One region of the Pseudomonas mosselii genome, then DNA from elsewhere that is predicted to be linked to it. Evidence: riboswitches for the same ligand, from Rfam matches in the RefSeq annotation. Region 1 holds a riboswitch; the other holds the start of a gene.

What was found. A riboswitch is a leader RNA that binds a small molecule or an ion and turns the genes downstream of it on or off. The one in region 1 is predicted to bind cobalamin.
Region 2: linked by a shared signal. The riboswitch ahead of K5H97_RS10930 (TonB-dependent receptor) and the one ahead of cobO (cob(I)yrinic acid a,c-diamide adenosyltransferase) in region 1 are both predicted to bind cobalamin.

The regions. Positions count from the first base shown of each region.
Region 1 is NZ_CP081966.1:1,517,161-1,524,705, forward strand. It holds gene K5H97_RS06800 (AI-2E family transporter) at 12-1,085, shown strand; gene hda (DnaA regulatory inactivator Hda) at 1,294-1,998, shown strand; gene K5H97_RS06810 (C40 family peptidase) at 2,124-2,759, shown strand; gene K5H97_RS06815 (C40 family peptidase) at 2,906-3,439, shown strand; gene K5H97_RS06820 (hypothetical protein) at 3,493-4,071, opposite strand; cobalamin riboswitch at 4,222-4,440, shown strand; gene cobO (cob(I)yrinic acid a,c-diamide adenosyltransferase) at 4,554-5,165, shown strand; gene K5H97_RS06830 (cobyrinate a,c-diamide synthase) at 5,162-6,457, shown strand; gene bluB (5,6-dimethylbenzimidazole synthase) at 6,454-7,104, shown strand; gene cbiB (adenosylcobinamide-phosphate synthase CbiB) at 7,101-7,545, shown strand, end outside.
Region 2 is NZ_CP081966.1:2,351,422-2,358,966, forward strand. It holds gene K5H97_RS10905 (DUF4174 domain-containing protein) at 1-50, shown strand, start outside; gene K5H97_RS10910 (HvfA family oxazolone/thioamide-modified RiPP metallophore) at 218-694, shown strand; gene K5H97_RS10915 (HvfB family MNIO-type RiPP peptide maturase) at 788-1,621, shown strand; gene K5H97_RS10920 (HvfC family RiPP maturation protein) at 1,614-2,414, shown strand; gene K5H97_RS10925 (GlxA family transcriptional regulator) at 2,332-3,435, opposite strand; gene K5H97_RS10930 (TonB-dependent receptor) at 3,526-5,652, opposite strand; cobalamin riboswitch at 5,760-5,964, opposite strand; gene K5H97_RS10935 (outer membrane beta-barrel protein) at 6,125-6,871, shown strand; gene K5H97_RS10940 (GNAT family N-acetyltransferase) at 6,931-7,500, opposite strand.

The DNA.
Region 1 (7,545 bases):
GGAGTGGCTGAATGACTGACCTGCGTCGCTGGATCTGGCTGGGCGCGGCTTTTGTGATTGCCGTGCTGCTGTACTTCCTGCACAACATTCTCTCGCCGTTCCTGGTGGGCATCCTGCTGGCCTACCTGGCCGACCCGCTGGTCGACCGCCTGGAACGGTTCGGCCTGTCGCGCACCTGGGGCGTGGTGGTGGTGTTCAGCCTGTTCACCCTGATATTCCTGGCCCTGCTGCTGGTGCTGGTGCCGATGCTGGCCAAGCAGTTGCTACGCCTGTACGAACTGGCGCCGCAGATGCTCGACTGGCTGCAGCATGTGGCGCTGCCCTGGGTGCAGAGCCGCCTGGGCCTGGCCGATGGGTTCTGGAAATTCGACAAGATCAAGGCCGCCATCGGCGAGCACATGGGCCAGACCACCGACATCGTCGGGGTGCTGCTGTCCCAGGCCACTGCTTCGAGCCTGGCGTTGATTGGCTGGCTGGCCAACCTGGTGCTGATCCCGGTGGTGGGCTTCTACCTGCTGCGCGACTGGGACCTGATGATGGCCAAGCTGCGCAGCCTGCTGCCACGTCAACGCGAACCGCAGGTAGTGGGACTGGCCGGCGAGTGCCACGAGGTGCTGGGGGCGTTCGTGCGCGGGCAGTTGCTGGTGATGCTGGCGCTGGGCGTCATCTATTCCACCGGCCTGATGCTGGTGGGCCTGGAACTGGGCCTGCTGATCGGCATGCTCGCGGGGTTGGCGGCGATCGTGCCGTACATGGGCTTCATCATCGGCATCGGTGCGGCGCTGGTCGCCGGGTTGTTCCAGTTCGGCGGCGAGCTCTACCCGATGCTGGGCATCGTCGCGGTGTTCATGGTTGGGCAGGCGCTTGAAGGCATGGTGCTGACACCGCTGCTGGTGGGCGACCGCATCGGCCTGCACCCGGTGGCGGTGATCTTCGCGATCCTGGCCGGCGGCGAGCTGTTCGGCTTTACCGGCGTGTTGCTGGCGTTGCCGGTGGCGGCGGTGATCATGGTGCTGCTGCGGCATGTGCATGACCTGTACAAGGAATCGGACATGTATGCCGGGGAGATCGACCCCGACCTATGATCAATCGCGGGGCAAGCCCGCTCCCACGCTACCCTGGCAGAGGCTATAACGTGGGGGCGGGCTTGCCCCGCGATGCTTGTGAAACAGTGCAACTACTTGATTTTACTTGCGCTATTCCCCTCGCCGATTGTGCCGTCCGCGCTGCGGGTATAGACTTTGCACACTGTTCATCAAAGGCCCCCTGTGGTCCCCGCGACCGCCCGCGAGCATGAAACCGATCCAGTTGCCCCTGGGTGTGCGTCTGCGCGACGACGCCACCTTCATCAACTACTACCCCGGCGCCAATGCCGCGGCACTGGGCTATGTCGAGCGGCTGTGCGAAGCCGACGCCGGCTGGACCGAAAGCCTCATCTACCTGTGGGGCAAGCAGGGCGTGGGCCGCACCCACCTGTTGCAGGCCGCCACCCAGCGTTTCCAGCAGTTGGGCCAACCCGCTGTCTACCTGCCCCTGGCGCAACTGCTTGATCGCGGCGTCGAACTGCTCGACTACCTCGAACAGTACGAGCTGGTGTGCATCGACGACCTGCATGTGATTGCCGGCAAGGCGGACTGGGAAGAGGCGATGTTTCACCTGTTCAACCGCCTGCGCGACAGCGGCCGGCGCCTGCTGCTGGCGGCGTCCAGTTCGCCACGGGAACTGCCGATCAAACTGGCCGACCTCAAGTCGCGGCTGACCCTGGCGCTGATCTTTCAGATGCGTGGGATGTCCGATGAGGACAAGCTGCGCGCCCTGCAACTGCGTGCCTCGCGCCGTGGCCTGCACCTGACCGACGAGGTCGGCCACTTCATCCTCACCCGCGGTACGCGCAGCATGAGCGCGTTGTTCGACCTCCTCGAACGCCTCGACCAGGCCTCCCTGCAGGCCCAGCGCAAGCTGACCATCCCGTTCCTCAAGGAAACCCTCGGCTGGTAGCCCTGAGAACACGGTGCCAGAGCATCAAAACGGAAAAGTCACATCTTTTTCGATAAAATTTGCAAATGGGTCCGATAGAAGGCATAGTTTCCCCCTTCTAAAGGACTACAGACACGGTCGTGCCCATGCTGAAGCGCTTCGCACCCCTCGTGCCACTTGCACTTGTCACCCTTCTTTACGGCTGTGCCTCCACCGGCCCGGTCGCACCCTCGCAGGACCACCGCGTGGCCGCCGAGCAATCGGTCAAGGCCAAGGCTTCCGCCTCTTCCGTATTCACCGAGGAAGAGCTGGCCAGCGAAGACGACCTTGACGCCTTCTCCAGCAACGGCAAGCCATACCAGCTGCCTGTGCTGGCCGACAGCATTCTCGAACGCGGCATGGCCCTGATCGGCACCCGCTACCGCTTCGGCGGCACCTCCGAGAAGTCCGGCTTCGACTGCAGCGGTTTCATCGGCTACCTGTTCCGCGAAGAGGCGGGCATGAACCTGCCGCGCTCGACCCGCGAGATGATCAACGTCGACGCGCCCAAGGTCGCCCGTAACAAGCTCAAGCCCGGCGACCTGCTGTTCTTCAGCACCAACGGCCGTGGCCGCGTGAGCCATGCCGGCATCTACCTGGGTGACAACCAGTTCATCCACTCCAGCAGCCGCCGCAGCGGTGGTGTGCGTATCGACAGCCTGGGCGATCGCTATTGGAGCAAGACCTTCATCGAGGCCAAACGCGCGCTCGCCATGGCGCCGACCACGATCTCGCGCAATTGATTTGATATCAAAATGCTGTAACCTCGCACGGCGGCGTAGCTGAAAAGCTCGCCGCCGTGCGCATTTACAGAAAGCGTCTAATCTAAATTCTCAACTCTTTTTACCTTCGGCCGTGGCCGTCGGATTTTCGACAGGACGTTCGCATCATGGCGATGTTGGCGCGCTTCGCATTCTTTTCCCTGGTGGCCCTGCTTGCGGCCTGCTCCAGCCGTGCACCTGCGCCGGCGCCCACGCCCAAACAGCCGATGGTGTTCAATCAGGCGCCTTCGTCGCCTGCGGCCGACGATGTATTGTTTCGCGCCATCGGCCTGGTGGGCACACCGTATCGCTGGGGTGGCAATACACCGGATGCCGGGTTCGATTGCAGCGGCCTGATCGGCTATGTCTACCGTGATGCGGCGGGTATCAGTCTGCCACGCTCGACTCGCGAGATGATCGTCATGCGCGCGCCAAATGTGGATATCAATTCGCTGCAGTCGGGTGATCTGGTGTTCTTTGCCACCAGCGGCGGGTCGCAGGTCAGCCATGCCGGCATCTACGTCGGTGAAGGGCGCTTCGTGCATGCACCGTCGACGGGCGGCACCGTGCGCCTGGACTACCTGTCCAACAGCTACTGGGCCAAGGCCTACCTCCAGGCCAAACGGGTGCTGCCGCCGGGGCATCTGGCGCAGAATCCCTGATACCTACCGGCGCGGGCAGGGTATGAACTTGGTCCAGTATTGCCTGGCTGGCATCAAGCCTGTTTGAGCAGAAGCGCCACTCCGGGATAGTACTGCCCCAGTTCGTTGTGCAGCTTGCGGTAGGCATACGGGAAGTACCAGGCAAGCGCACAGGCCGTGTGCTTCTGCAGATCGTCCACCAGGTCCTGCAGTTCCTCGGGGCTGGCATGCTGGCCGGCCTTCCACGGTGTGACGAACAGTGCCCCGGCCTTGAGTTGGCTGCCATACGCGATCGGCTTGGCCAGGGCGGCGGTTTCCTGCAGGGCCGCTGTCAGGTCGAGGCGAGCGATGCGCGGCCAGCGCTGGCCAGCGTGCAGGTACAGCGACTCCTCGGCGCTGCTGATCGACAGGTCGCAGCGCCCGTCGCGCTCGCCCTCGTCGCGCTGTTTCTTGCTCATGTGCCGTTCCAGCGCCACCAACTCACCCTGCCAGGCGGCAGCGGCGAGCAGGCCGACGTTGCTGGCTGTGCCGTGCCAGTAGGGCGCCTCGTTGTCGCCCTGCAACTGGTTGAAGCGGTCGATGCAGTCGACCCAGCGCTCGAGGGCCGGGCGCAGGAACTCCAGGCGCGGGTTGTTGATCATCAGGCCTTGCATGCTGCGCTCTCCTTGTCATTGTGATCCGGGTCGGCCGGGTGATGGCTATGTGATATCACTGCTCTGAGTGTGGCACAAGCTGGTGAATCGGCCATTGATCCAGGCCAGATCGGCCCTCGCTCGATTGACGCTCCCGGTGCAACCCTCTAACCTTCGCGGCGTGCTTCAGGTGCCCCGCGAGCTGCGGTTCGGCAGGGTGAAACTGGGAAGCCGGTGGGCGCCAGTAGGCGCGAGTCCGGCGCTGCCCCCGCAACGGTAGATGAGTCGACGGCTACGCAAGGCCACTGGATGTCCATGTCCGGGAAGGCGCGTAGCCAGGGCCTGCGCCCGCTCATGAGCCCGGAGACCGGCCTGTCACTGCCAAACGGCATCACGGAGGGTGATGCGCGGTGCGATGTGGCCCTTGCCATGCCTCCTGCGCGCTCCTCGTCTGCCTGCCTTTTACCTGTCGCCGCCGCTGCGACAGCCTGCGGAGACCCCTGATGAGCGAATCCATCGAACGCGACGAACGTCACCTGGCGCGCATGCAGCGCAAGAAGGCGATCATCGACGAGCGCATCGCCAATTCCCCCAATGAATGCGGCCTGCTGCTGGTGCTGACCGGCAACGGCAAGGGCAAGAGCAGCTCGGCCTTCGGCATGCTTGCCCGCGCCCTTGGCCATGGCATGCAGTGCGGCGTGGTGCAGTTCATCAAAGGCCGCAACAGCACCGGCGAGGAGCTGTTTTTCCGCCGATTTCCCGAGCAGGTGCGTTATCACGTGATGGGCGAGGGTTTTACCTGGGAAACCCAGGACCGCCAGCGCGACATCGCCGCTGCCGAGGCCGCCTGGGCGGTGTCGCGGCAGTTGCTGCAGGACCCCTCTATCCAGTTCGTCGTGCTCGATGAGCTGAACATCGCCCTCAAGCACGGCTACCTGGACCTCGACCAGGTGCTATCGGATATCCAGGCGCGTCCGCCGATGCAGCATGTGATCGTCACGGGGCGCGCTGCCAAGCCGGAGATGATCGAACTGGCTGACACCGTCACCGAGATGGGCATGCTCAAGCACGCCTTCCAGGCCGGTATCCGCGCGCAGAAGGGCGTCGAACTGTGAGTGAGTCGCGCCAGTGTCCCGCCGTGCTGATCGCGGCCCCGGCCTCGGGCCAGGGCAAGACCACGGTCACTGCCGCCCTGGCCCGCCTGCACCGCAACCTCGGGCGCACGGTGCGGGTGTTCAAGTGCGGGCCTGACTTTCTCGACCCGATGATCCTCGAGCGCGCCAGCGGTGCACCGGTCTACCAGCTCGACCTGTGGATGATCGGCGCCGAGGAGAGTCGCCGCCTGTTGTGGGAAGCGGCGGGCGAGGCCGACCTGATCCTGATCGAGGGCGTGATGGGCCTGTTCGACGGCACGCCGTCGAGCGCCGACCTGGCGCGCCACTTCGGCGTGCCGGTGTTGGCGGTGATCGACGGCACGGCCATGGCCCAGACCTTTGGTGCCTTGGCTCTAGGCCTGGCGCGCTACCAGCCCGACCTGCCGTTCGCCGGGGTGCTGGCCAACCGGGTCGGCAGCCTGCGTCATGCGCAACTGCTCGAAGGCAGCCTGACCGAAGGCCTGCGCTGGTACGGCGGGTTGTCCCGCGAGCGCGGCATCGAGCTGCCCAGCCGTCACCTTGGCCTGGTCCAGGCCAGCGAGTTGAACGACCTGGATGCACGCCTGGATGCCGCCGCCGAAGCCCTGGGCGCCAGTTGCGATGCCGCGCTGCCGCCACCGGTCCGTTTTGCCGAGCCTGAGCCTGTGAATGTGACTGCGTCGCTGGCCGGGGCGCGCATCGGTGTGGCCCGCGATGAGGCCTTCGCCTTCACCTATGGCGCCAATCTTGACCTCCTGCGTGGCCTCGGTGCGCACCTGGAATTCTTCTCGCCGGTGCATGACCGCGAGCTACCCGTGGTGGACAGTCTCTACCTGCCCGGCGGCTACCCCGAACTGCATCACCAGGCGCTGGCCGCCAACGCGCCGATGCTGGAAGCGATCCGCGCCCATCATGCCGCCGGCAAGCCGTTGCTGGCCGAGTGCGGCGGCATGCTCTACCTGCTCGACGCGCTGACCGACGTGGCGGGCGAGCGCGCCACGCTGCTGGGCCTGCTGCCGGGCGAGGCGACCATGCAGAAGCGCCTGGCGGCCCTGGCCCTGCAGGCGGTCGAACTACCCGAAGGCACCCTGCGAGGCCACACCTACCACCACTCGCTGACCAGCACGGAGCTTGCGCCGATCGCCCGCGGCCAGAGCCCCAACGGCGGTCGGGGCAACGAGGCGGTCTATCGTCTGGGGCGTCTGACCGCCTCCTACGTGCACTTCTACTTCCCCTCCAACCCCGACGCGGCGGCGGCGCTGCTGCGACCATGAGCCGACACGCCTACAGCGAAGCCGAACGCCAGGCCATCTACCGGGCCATTGGCGAACGCCGCGACATGCGCCATTTTGCCGGGGGCGAGGTGGCCCCCGAGTTGCTCGGACGCCTGCTCGCCGCCGCCCACCAGGCGCCCAGCGTGGGCCTGATGCAGCCGTGGCGGTTCATCCGTATCAGCCAGCGTGCCTTGCGCGAGCGGATCCAGGCGCTGGTGGAGCAGGAGCGGGTGCGCACCGCCGAGGCCCTGGGCGAGCGCTCCGATGAATTCATGAAGCTCAAGGTCGAAGGCATCAACGACTGCGCCGAAGTGCTGGTGGCCGCGTTGATGGACAAGCGCGAGGCGCATGTCTTCGGCCGCCGCACCCTGCCCGAGATGGACCTGGCCTCGCTGGCCTGCGCCATCCAGAACCTGTGGCTGGCGGCACGCGCCGAAGGGTTGGGCATGGGCTGGGTATCGCTGTTCGACCCCGAGGCCCTGGCCGAACTGCTGGGCATGCCCGCGGGCGCCAAGCCCATGGCGGTGCTGTGCCTGGGGCCGGTGACCGAGTTCTATCCGGCGCCGATGCTGGTGCTGGAAGACTGGGCCGAACAGCGGCCCTTGAGCGAGATGCTGTACGAGAACCATTGGGGAGAGCGTCCATGAGCGTGGCCTTGCTGACCGTGGCGGGCGTGGCCCTGGATGCGCTGCTGGGCGAGCCGCGCCGGCGTCATCCGCTGGTGGGCTTCGGCAACTTCGCCTCGCGCCTGGAGCAACGTTTCAACGCCGGTGGGCGCGGCTGGCGCAGCCATGGCGTCACCGCGTGGTTCCTGGCGGTGGTGCCGCTGACCCTGCTGGCGCTGATCCTGTCCTGGCTGCCGTACATCGGCTGGCTGGTGGATGTGCTTGCGCTGTACTGCGCCCTGGGCCTGCGCAGCCTGGGCGAGCATGTGCTGCCGGTGGCCCAGGCCTTGCGCCAGGGGGACCTGGCCGAGGCGCGGCGGCGTGTCGGTTGCCTGGTCAGCCGCGAAACCCGCGAGCTGGACGAGCCCGCCGTGGCCCGGGCGGCCACCGAGTCGGTGTTGGAAAACGGCAGCGACGCGGTGT
Region 2 (7,545 bases), 830 kb from region 1:
AGGCCAAGCCCGCCAAACCTGCAGCGCCGCCCAAGCCGCTGGAGGACTGACCGCTCTGTCACGGCCCTCTGCGCAACCAGAGGGCCGTTCATGTATCACTGTGTATCTGCGCTTCGCCGCGACCCATTGGCATACAAAATATCGCCTGCCTCGATACATCAGCGACACACCGCTGCGGCTCAATGGCTCCACTTTCCAACCACAGTGGAGCGACACCATGAAAACGACCCGTCAAACCCTCGGCCTGCTCGGCGCCACTTTGCTAGGCGGTATGGTTCTGGGCAACAGTGCCTTCGCCGTAGAACCCCTGGCCCAAGGCTACCAGCTGGCCTCGGCCAAGACCCCGGGCGAAGGCAAGTGCGGTGCCGGTGGCAAGGCCACGCAGAGCGAGGGCAAGTGCGGCGAAGGCAAGTGTGGCGCCAGCGCCAAGGCCGGAGCCGAGGGCAAGTGCGGTGAGGGCAAGTGTGGCGACGCCTCGTTCGCCCGCACTGACAGCAACCGCGACGGCAAGGTCTCCCGCGAGGAGTTCCTGGCCGTGGCCAAGGACAGGGCGGCAGACTTCGACAAGATCGACCGCAATCACGACGGCTTCATCTCCGAGCAGGAGGCCCACGATCACCTGGCGGCGATCTACAAGGCCAACGGCAAGGCCATGCCCGACGGGCTGTTCAGCCATCTGACCGGCCAGTCCTGAAGCGCCTCGCGGGGCCAGCCCGCTTCCACGATGTCATGTGTGGGAGCGGGCTGGCCCCGCGCTGCCGTTCAACGCCCCAGAGCGCCTGCAATCATGCCCCAACCCAAATTGCACACCGGCCTCGGCCTGCGCCGTGGCCTGCTGCCCGACTTGCTGACGATGGAGGCGGGCGCGGTGGACTTCCTAGAGTGCGCCCCGGAAAACTGGATCGGCGTCGGCGGCGCCTTCGGCCAGGGCCTGGCGCGCCTGGCCGAGCGTTTTCCCATCGCCTGCCACGGCCTGTCGCTGTCACTGGGCGGCACCGCGCCGCTGGATCGCGGCTTTCTCGAGCGCACCCGACAGTTCCTCGACCACCACCAGGTACGGATGTACAGCGAGCACCTGAGCTACTGCAGCGACGATGGCCACCTCTACGACCTGATGCCGATCCCGTTCACCGAAGAGGCCGTCCACCATGTGTCCGCACGCATCCGCCAGGCCCAGGACATGCTTGGTCGGCGCATCGCGGTGGAGAACATCAGCTACTACGCCGCGCCGTACCAGGCGATGCCCGAGCTGGACTTCGTCCGCGCCGTGCTCGACGAGGCCGACTGCGACCTGCTGCTGGACGTGAACAACGTTTTCGTCAATGCCTGCAACCATCGCTACGATGCCCGTGCCTTCCTCGCTGGCATACCCCGTGAACGGGTGGTGGGCATGCATGTGGCCGGTCATTACGACGAGGCCCCGGACCTGAAGGTCGACACCCACGGCGCGCCGGTCAAGGAGGACGTCTGGGCGCTGTTCGCCGACGCCTGTCGGCGCTTTGGGGCGCAGCCAACCGTGCTCGAGCGCGACTTCAACTACCCGCCGCTGGCCGAACTGCTGGCCGAGACGGCGCGTATCCGCAGCCTGCAATATGCCCACGGAGTGCCCGGCCATGGCTGAGATCCTGCGCACCCAGCAATTCACCTTGGCGCGCCACCTGCGCGACCCGGCCGCCAATCCGCCGCCGCCCGGCATCGAGGCACGGCGCCTGAAGGTCTATCGCGAGCTGTTCCATGGCGCCATCGAAGGACTGCTGGCCGGCAGCTTCCCAGTGCTGCGCCGTACCTTGGGCGATCAGCGCTGGCATGCGCGGGTGCGCGATTTCTACGCCCATTACCGCAGTCAGACACCGCTGTTCACCGAGGTTGCCGCGGCGTTCATCGACTACCTGCAGGGCATCGAGCCCGATACCCCTTGGCAGCTGGAACTGGCGCACTATGAATGGATCGAGGCGCAGCTGTACCTGAGCGACGCCGAGGACCCGCCGCACGACCCGGACGGCGACCTGCTCGACGGCGAGCCACTGTTGTCGTGCGTGGCGCGGGTGCTGGCCTACCGTTGGCCGGTGGAACGCATCGGCCCGGAGTACCAGCCAGGCGAGGCGCCAGCGCAACCCACCCTGTTGCTGGTGTACCGCGACGCCGACCTGCAGGTGCGTTTCGCCCGCCTGGCGCCGCTGGCCTGGCAATTGTTGGTGGGCCTGCCGGGCAGCGGGCGCGAGCGCCTGCGCGCGTTGGGCGAGCAGCACCAGCAGGCGGGCCTGGAGCTGCTGCGCCAGTTGCGCGGGCAGGGCATCATCGTCGGCACCCGCCGAGGCAACAGGGGGGCTGTCAGGCCACTGGAATCAGTGGATCGGCCGCCGCCAGCGCCGTCGCCCGATCCGCGGCCGGCGGATAGATCCACACCGAGTTGATCTGCTGCTTGAGCTGCTTGGCCTCGGCCGTGTCCGTCGGTGGCGAGACGGTGCGCTCCCAACCCTCGGTGTACACCGCGCCCCAGGCACCGAGGTCGAGGCAGGTAACATACTTGGGCTGGCTGTAGATCATCGGCGCCACGCCGATCAGCTCGGCGGCGGCGTTGTTGCCGGCGTAGCGGCCCAGGGGGATGGCGTGCTGGCAGGACATCACGGCAAAGTTGCCAACCTCGTCGCAGGCCTGCTCGGCCAGCCGCTCGACCGTCAGGCGCGGGTCGCCCAGGTGCTCGTTGAGCCACAGGTGCAGGGCCTCGAAGGCGGCGCTGTCCTCGCCCTGGGCCTTGAGCAGTTCGCTGAACTGCGCCTGGCCGCCGGGGCGCTTGAGGAACACCACCAGCTCGCGGGCCACCTGCATGGCCACCTCGCGGCCACAGTCGGCCTCGACCAGGGCCAGCGCCAGGTCGATGCCGGCACTGACCCCGGCCGAGGTCCACACTTGGTCCTGTTGCACGAAGATCGACTCGGCGTCCACTTCGATGGCCGGGAAGCGCCGGTGCAGCGCATCGCACATCGCCCAGTGGGTGGCGGCCCGGCGTCCGTCGAGCAGCCCGGCGGCGGCCAGCAGGAAGGTGCCGCTGCACACCGAGGCGGTGCGTCGGGCGCGTTGGGCGGCCTGGGCCAGCCAGGCAACCAGCTCGGCATGATCGGGGAGGGTGCGGACGATCTCCGGCGCGCCGGGCACCACCAGGGTGTCGAAGGGTTCGCGCAACCAGGGCGCCAGTGGCTCGGTACCTACCGCCAGGCCCTCGGCGGTCGGCACCAGGCCGCCCTCGAGGCTGGCGGTGACCAGGCGGTAACCTGGCAGGCCGCGGGCGGCGCGGGCCTTGGTCGCGGCCCAGAAGACCGTCTGCGCGCCGGTGAGGTCGAGCAGGCCCATCTGCGGGTAGGCGAGGAACAGCAAGGTGCGCGACTGATCCAGGGCGTGCACGGGTGGGGTGGGGATCGGCGGGATGTCGGTCATGGCACGCTGCTTGTGATGAAGGCGTAGGCCCTAGTCGAGCAGGTGGCACGGTGCTGATCAAGCACCGTGCGACGAACGCTGGAGTCCGCCTCAGAAGCGGTAGTCGACCGTGGCGAAATACGAGCGCGGCGTGCCCAGCAGCCATTGCTCGCCGCTGTAGCTGGACTGGGCGTACTGGCGGTCGAACAGGTTGTTCAACTGCAGGCCCAGGCGCACGTCGGGCAGCACCTGCCAGCCCAGGTTGGCATCGACCACGGTATAGCCCGGCACGCGCTGGTCGTTGGCCGCGCTGGCGCAGCGCTCATCCACGTAGCGCAGGCCGATGCCGGCATCCACGGTCTGGCCGAAACCTTTGCTCAGCCACAGGTTGGCGGTGCGTCGCGGCACGTCCTGCGGACGGTTGCCGGCGCGGTCGTGGACCGTGCCGTTGTCGCCTTCCTCGAGAAAATCATCGTACTTGGCCCGCACCAAAGCGGCATTGGCCGAGAGCTGCCACTGGTTGCCCAGCGCCAGTTCCAGGCTGGCCTCCAGGCCGTCGGAGGTCTGCTGGCCGGCCTGCTGGCTGTCGTGGGTGAGCGGGTTGTACACCGGCAGCTTCTTCTTGACGATGTGATAGGCCGCCAGCGTCCACTCGCCACGGGTATCCCAGAAACGTTGCTTGAGGCCTACCTCGGCCTGCTTCGCTTCGGTCAGTTCCAGGCGCTTGTCCGGGCGCTGGGTGAGCAGGTCGCCGACGCCGTCCTCGCTGGTCGAAAACTGCCCATACAGCGACAGGTCGTCGGTGACAGCGAACACCAGGCCGGCGCGCCAGTTGCCGCCCTGCAGGCTGCGGTCGCTGCGGCTGTTGTTGGCCAGGTCGTCGCGGTCGATGTGATTCTGGTCGCGGCGAATGCCGGTGACCAGTGCGAGGCGGTCGGTCAGCTGGGTGCGGTTTTCGGCGAACAGGGCGAAGGTGTCGACCTTGGACAGCGTTTGTGCGCGGGTTGGGCTGAGGCTATGGAAGCCGCCCGGAGCCGGATGCCACGGGTCGAGCGGGTCGCTGCCGCCATCACGGTAGGGCGAGTTGCTGTCGACGTTGAAGCGGATGCGGTTGTACTCGGCGCCGACCACGGTCTTGCTGTCCAGGCCGAACAGGCCATGGTCGAAGGTGAAGCTCTGGCGATCGCCGAGCTGCTCCTGGTTATGGCGAATCTCGAGGAAGCTGCCGCGCTGGATCACGCCGTTGGCGGCGTCCCAGGTGTAGGACTCGGCATTGCGCCACTGGCGGCGGCTCTTGATGTAGTACAGCTGGTTGCTGGCACTGACGCGGTCGCTGAGGGTCCAGTCGGTGGTCAGGCGCGTCCACTCGTCGTGGTAGCGCTGCTCGTCGTTGCTGACGTTGTAGTTCTTGCGCCGCACGCTGCTGCGCAGGTGCCCATCGATCAGCGGGGTGCCGTAGTAGTTGGCCGGTTGCGCATCGCCGCGTTCGTGGGCGAGGGTAAAACTCAGGTCGTCGCTGGCATCGAAGCGCAGGGCGGCGCTCAGGGCCAGGCTGCGCGAGTCGGTGCGGTCGACCCAGCCGTTGCCGGCCTGCTGGTTGAGGGTCACGCGGTAGCTCAGGCGCTCGCTCAGGCTGCCGCCGCTGTCCAGGCCCAGCTGCTGGCGGTCCCAGGAGCCGTAGCCCAGACGCAGGTGGTTGCGGATCTCGCCAGCGAACGGCTGCTTCGGCACCACGTTGACCACCGCGCCGGTAGCGCCTTCGCCGTACAGCACCGAGGCGGGGCCGCGGATCACGTCGATGCGCTCGAACATCCACGGATCGACCGGGAAGGTCAGGGTGCCGGCACCGGCGTACAGGCGCGAGCCGTCGAACAGGGTCATCACCGAACTCTGCCCGGTGAAGCCGCGGGCCGACAGGCCGGTGCCGCCGTCGCCCGGCGTGCCGATGAAGGTAAGGCCCGGCGAGCGGGTCACGGCGTCCTGCACGGTGAGGTTGTTGCGCTGCTGGATCTGCGCCTCGGTCAGGCTGCTGGTGCTGGCCGGGGTGTCCAGGGCGCTGAGGTTCAGGCGCGAACCGGTCGGGGACGGGGTGGCCAGGTCGATGGCCTGTGGCTCGCGGGTGTCGGTGATTGCCGTGGAGGGCAGGGTGAAGGGCGTTACTTCATGATCGTCGGCCAGCGCCGGCAGGGACACGGCCAGGCAGGCCGCCAGGGTGTGAAGCTTGTTGATTCGGGACATGTCGTTCCACTGCTGCAGGAAGAGATGGATCCCGGTGGAAAACACGCAACGGTCAAGCGCACGCAGGCGCGCACGCGGATACCGGCCTGCGCCCGCCCACCGCGGGTTGCCAAGTAGCGCCTCAGGCCGGTCTCCGGGCTTGCGAGGGGCATGAAGCCTTCACCTTCCCATGCGTGCGCACAGTGGTCTGTCGAAGGATTCACTCGCTTACCGTTGCGGGGGCAGCGCCGGACTTGTCGTGACAACGACGCACCGGCTTCCCGTTTCACCCTGCGCACGGCGGCGCAGGACACCTGAAACTGGCGCGCATCTGACCATTGAACGGGCAGTGAGTCAATCGTTTGAGTGGGTGGGGAAACTGTGACGGACAGGGCGGTTTAGAGCGGTTTGCCAAATTTTTTCGAACTTTTGCCAAGCCCGTTGTCTCGAACCGGTCGTTCGCCATTCATTCACGTCATGGAGACTTTTGCGAATGTTTACCCGTAACCTGCTGCGCCACGCCTGCCTGCTTGCCCTGCTCGGTGCCCCTCTGGCTGCCACGGCGGCACCGAGTACCGACCCGCTGTTCACCCTCGGCTTGCTGGGGTCCTACGACAAGTTCAAGTTCGAGGGAGGAAGCGAATCGGACAAGGAACACATGGGCCAGGGCGGTGTGTTCGCCACGTTCGGCAACAAGATGACCGCCGAATCCGGGTTCATCTACCAGATCGGTGCCGAGGCCAAGTATGGCAAGAAGAACGACAACAAGCTCAAGGAAGCCCAGGCCGACCTCGACCTGGGCTGGCGCGCCGCACTGGATGCGCGCAACTTCGTCGACCTGACGGTGGGCGGCGGGTACAGCTGGACCCGCTTCGAGCCCGAGATCAACGATCTTGATACACGGCTGACCTACAAGTCGCCGTTCGCCAAGGCAGCGCTGGGCTACAACCACCAGTTCGACGCGTCGACCCTGCGCGTGGAGGTGGGCGCGCGCCACACCATTGATGGCCGCGCGCGGCTCAAAGTCGATGATTTCGGCAGCGACAGCGTCGACATGAAGGACCGCACCAACCCGTATGCGGAGGTCACGCTGCTGATGAACCAGCAGGGCGGCATGCCGGTGCAGGTGGGGGCGTACTACACCCGTACAGAATACAAGCTGGACGAGGATACGCCGGTGGCCGACAACACCAAGCTCAAGCGCGACGAGTTTGGGGTGAAGGTGGGGTTGGCGTTCTGATCGGTTGAGCCTGCGCTGATTCCGTCGCGGGGCAGGCCCGCGATGGATTCAGCTGCCTCTTATCGCCCGCGTCGGCGCGACACCCGCGCCTCGATGTTCTTGCGCCCGATCAGCAGCGCCGGTTTTTCCACGACCGGCTCATCGGCCAGCCACTTGTACATCACCAGGCAGTCCACCAGGCCCAATTCGGCATGGCGGTATGCCTTGGGCAGTCGCCCGACGGTCTCGAAACCGAGCTTGTGCCAAAGCGCCACGGCCACCTCGTTGCTCGCTACCACCGAGTTGAATTGCAGGGCCAGGAAGCCCTCCTGGCGCGCCAGCTTCTGCGAGTGCTCGCACATCAGCCTGGCCACGCCCCGGCCGCGTGCCTGTTCGCAGACCATGTAGCCGCAGTTGCCGACATGTCCCCCGGGGCCGGCGGCATTGGCCTTGAGGAAGTAGGAGCCAAGCAGCACGCCGTCTTCATCGGCCACCAGTGTGCGCAACGGGGTTTCCAGCCACAGCCGGCGCGCCTGGTCGAAATCCAGGGCGGGGTCGAAGGCGTAGGTCTGGCGGGCCTGGACGATGGCCTGGAAGGTCGGCCAGAAGCGCTCGAAGTCTTCCGGGGTCATGGGGCGGATCTGGATCATGGTGGTTCCTGCACGGGCTGAGGCGCCAAGTCTGGGTGTCGCGGC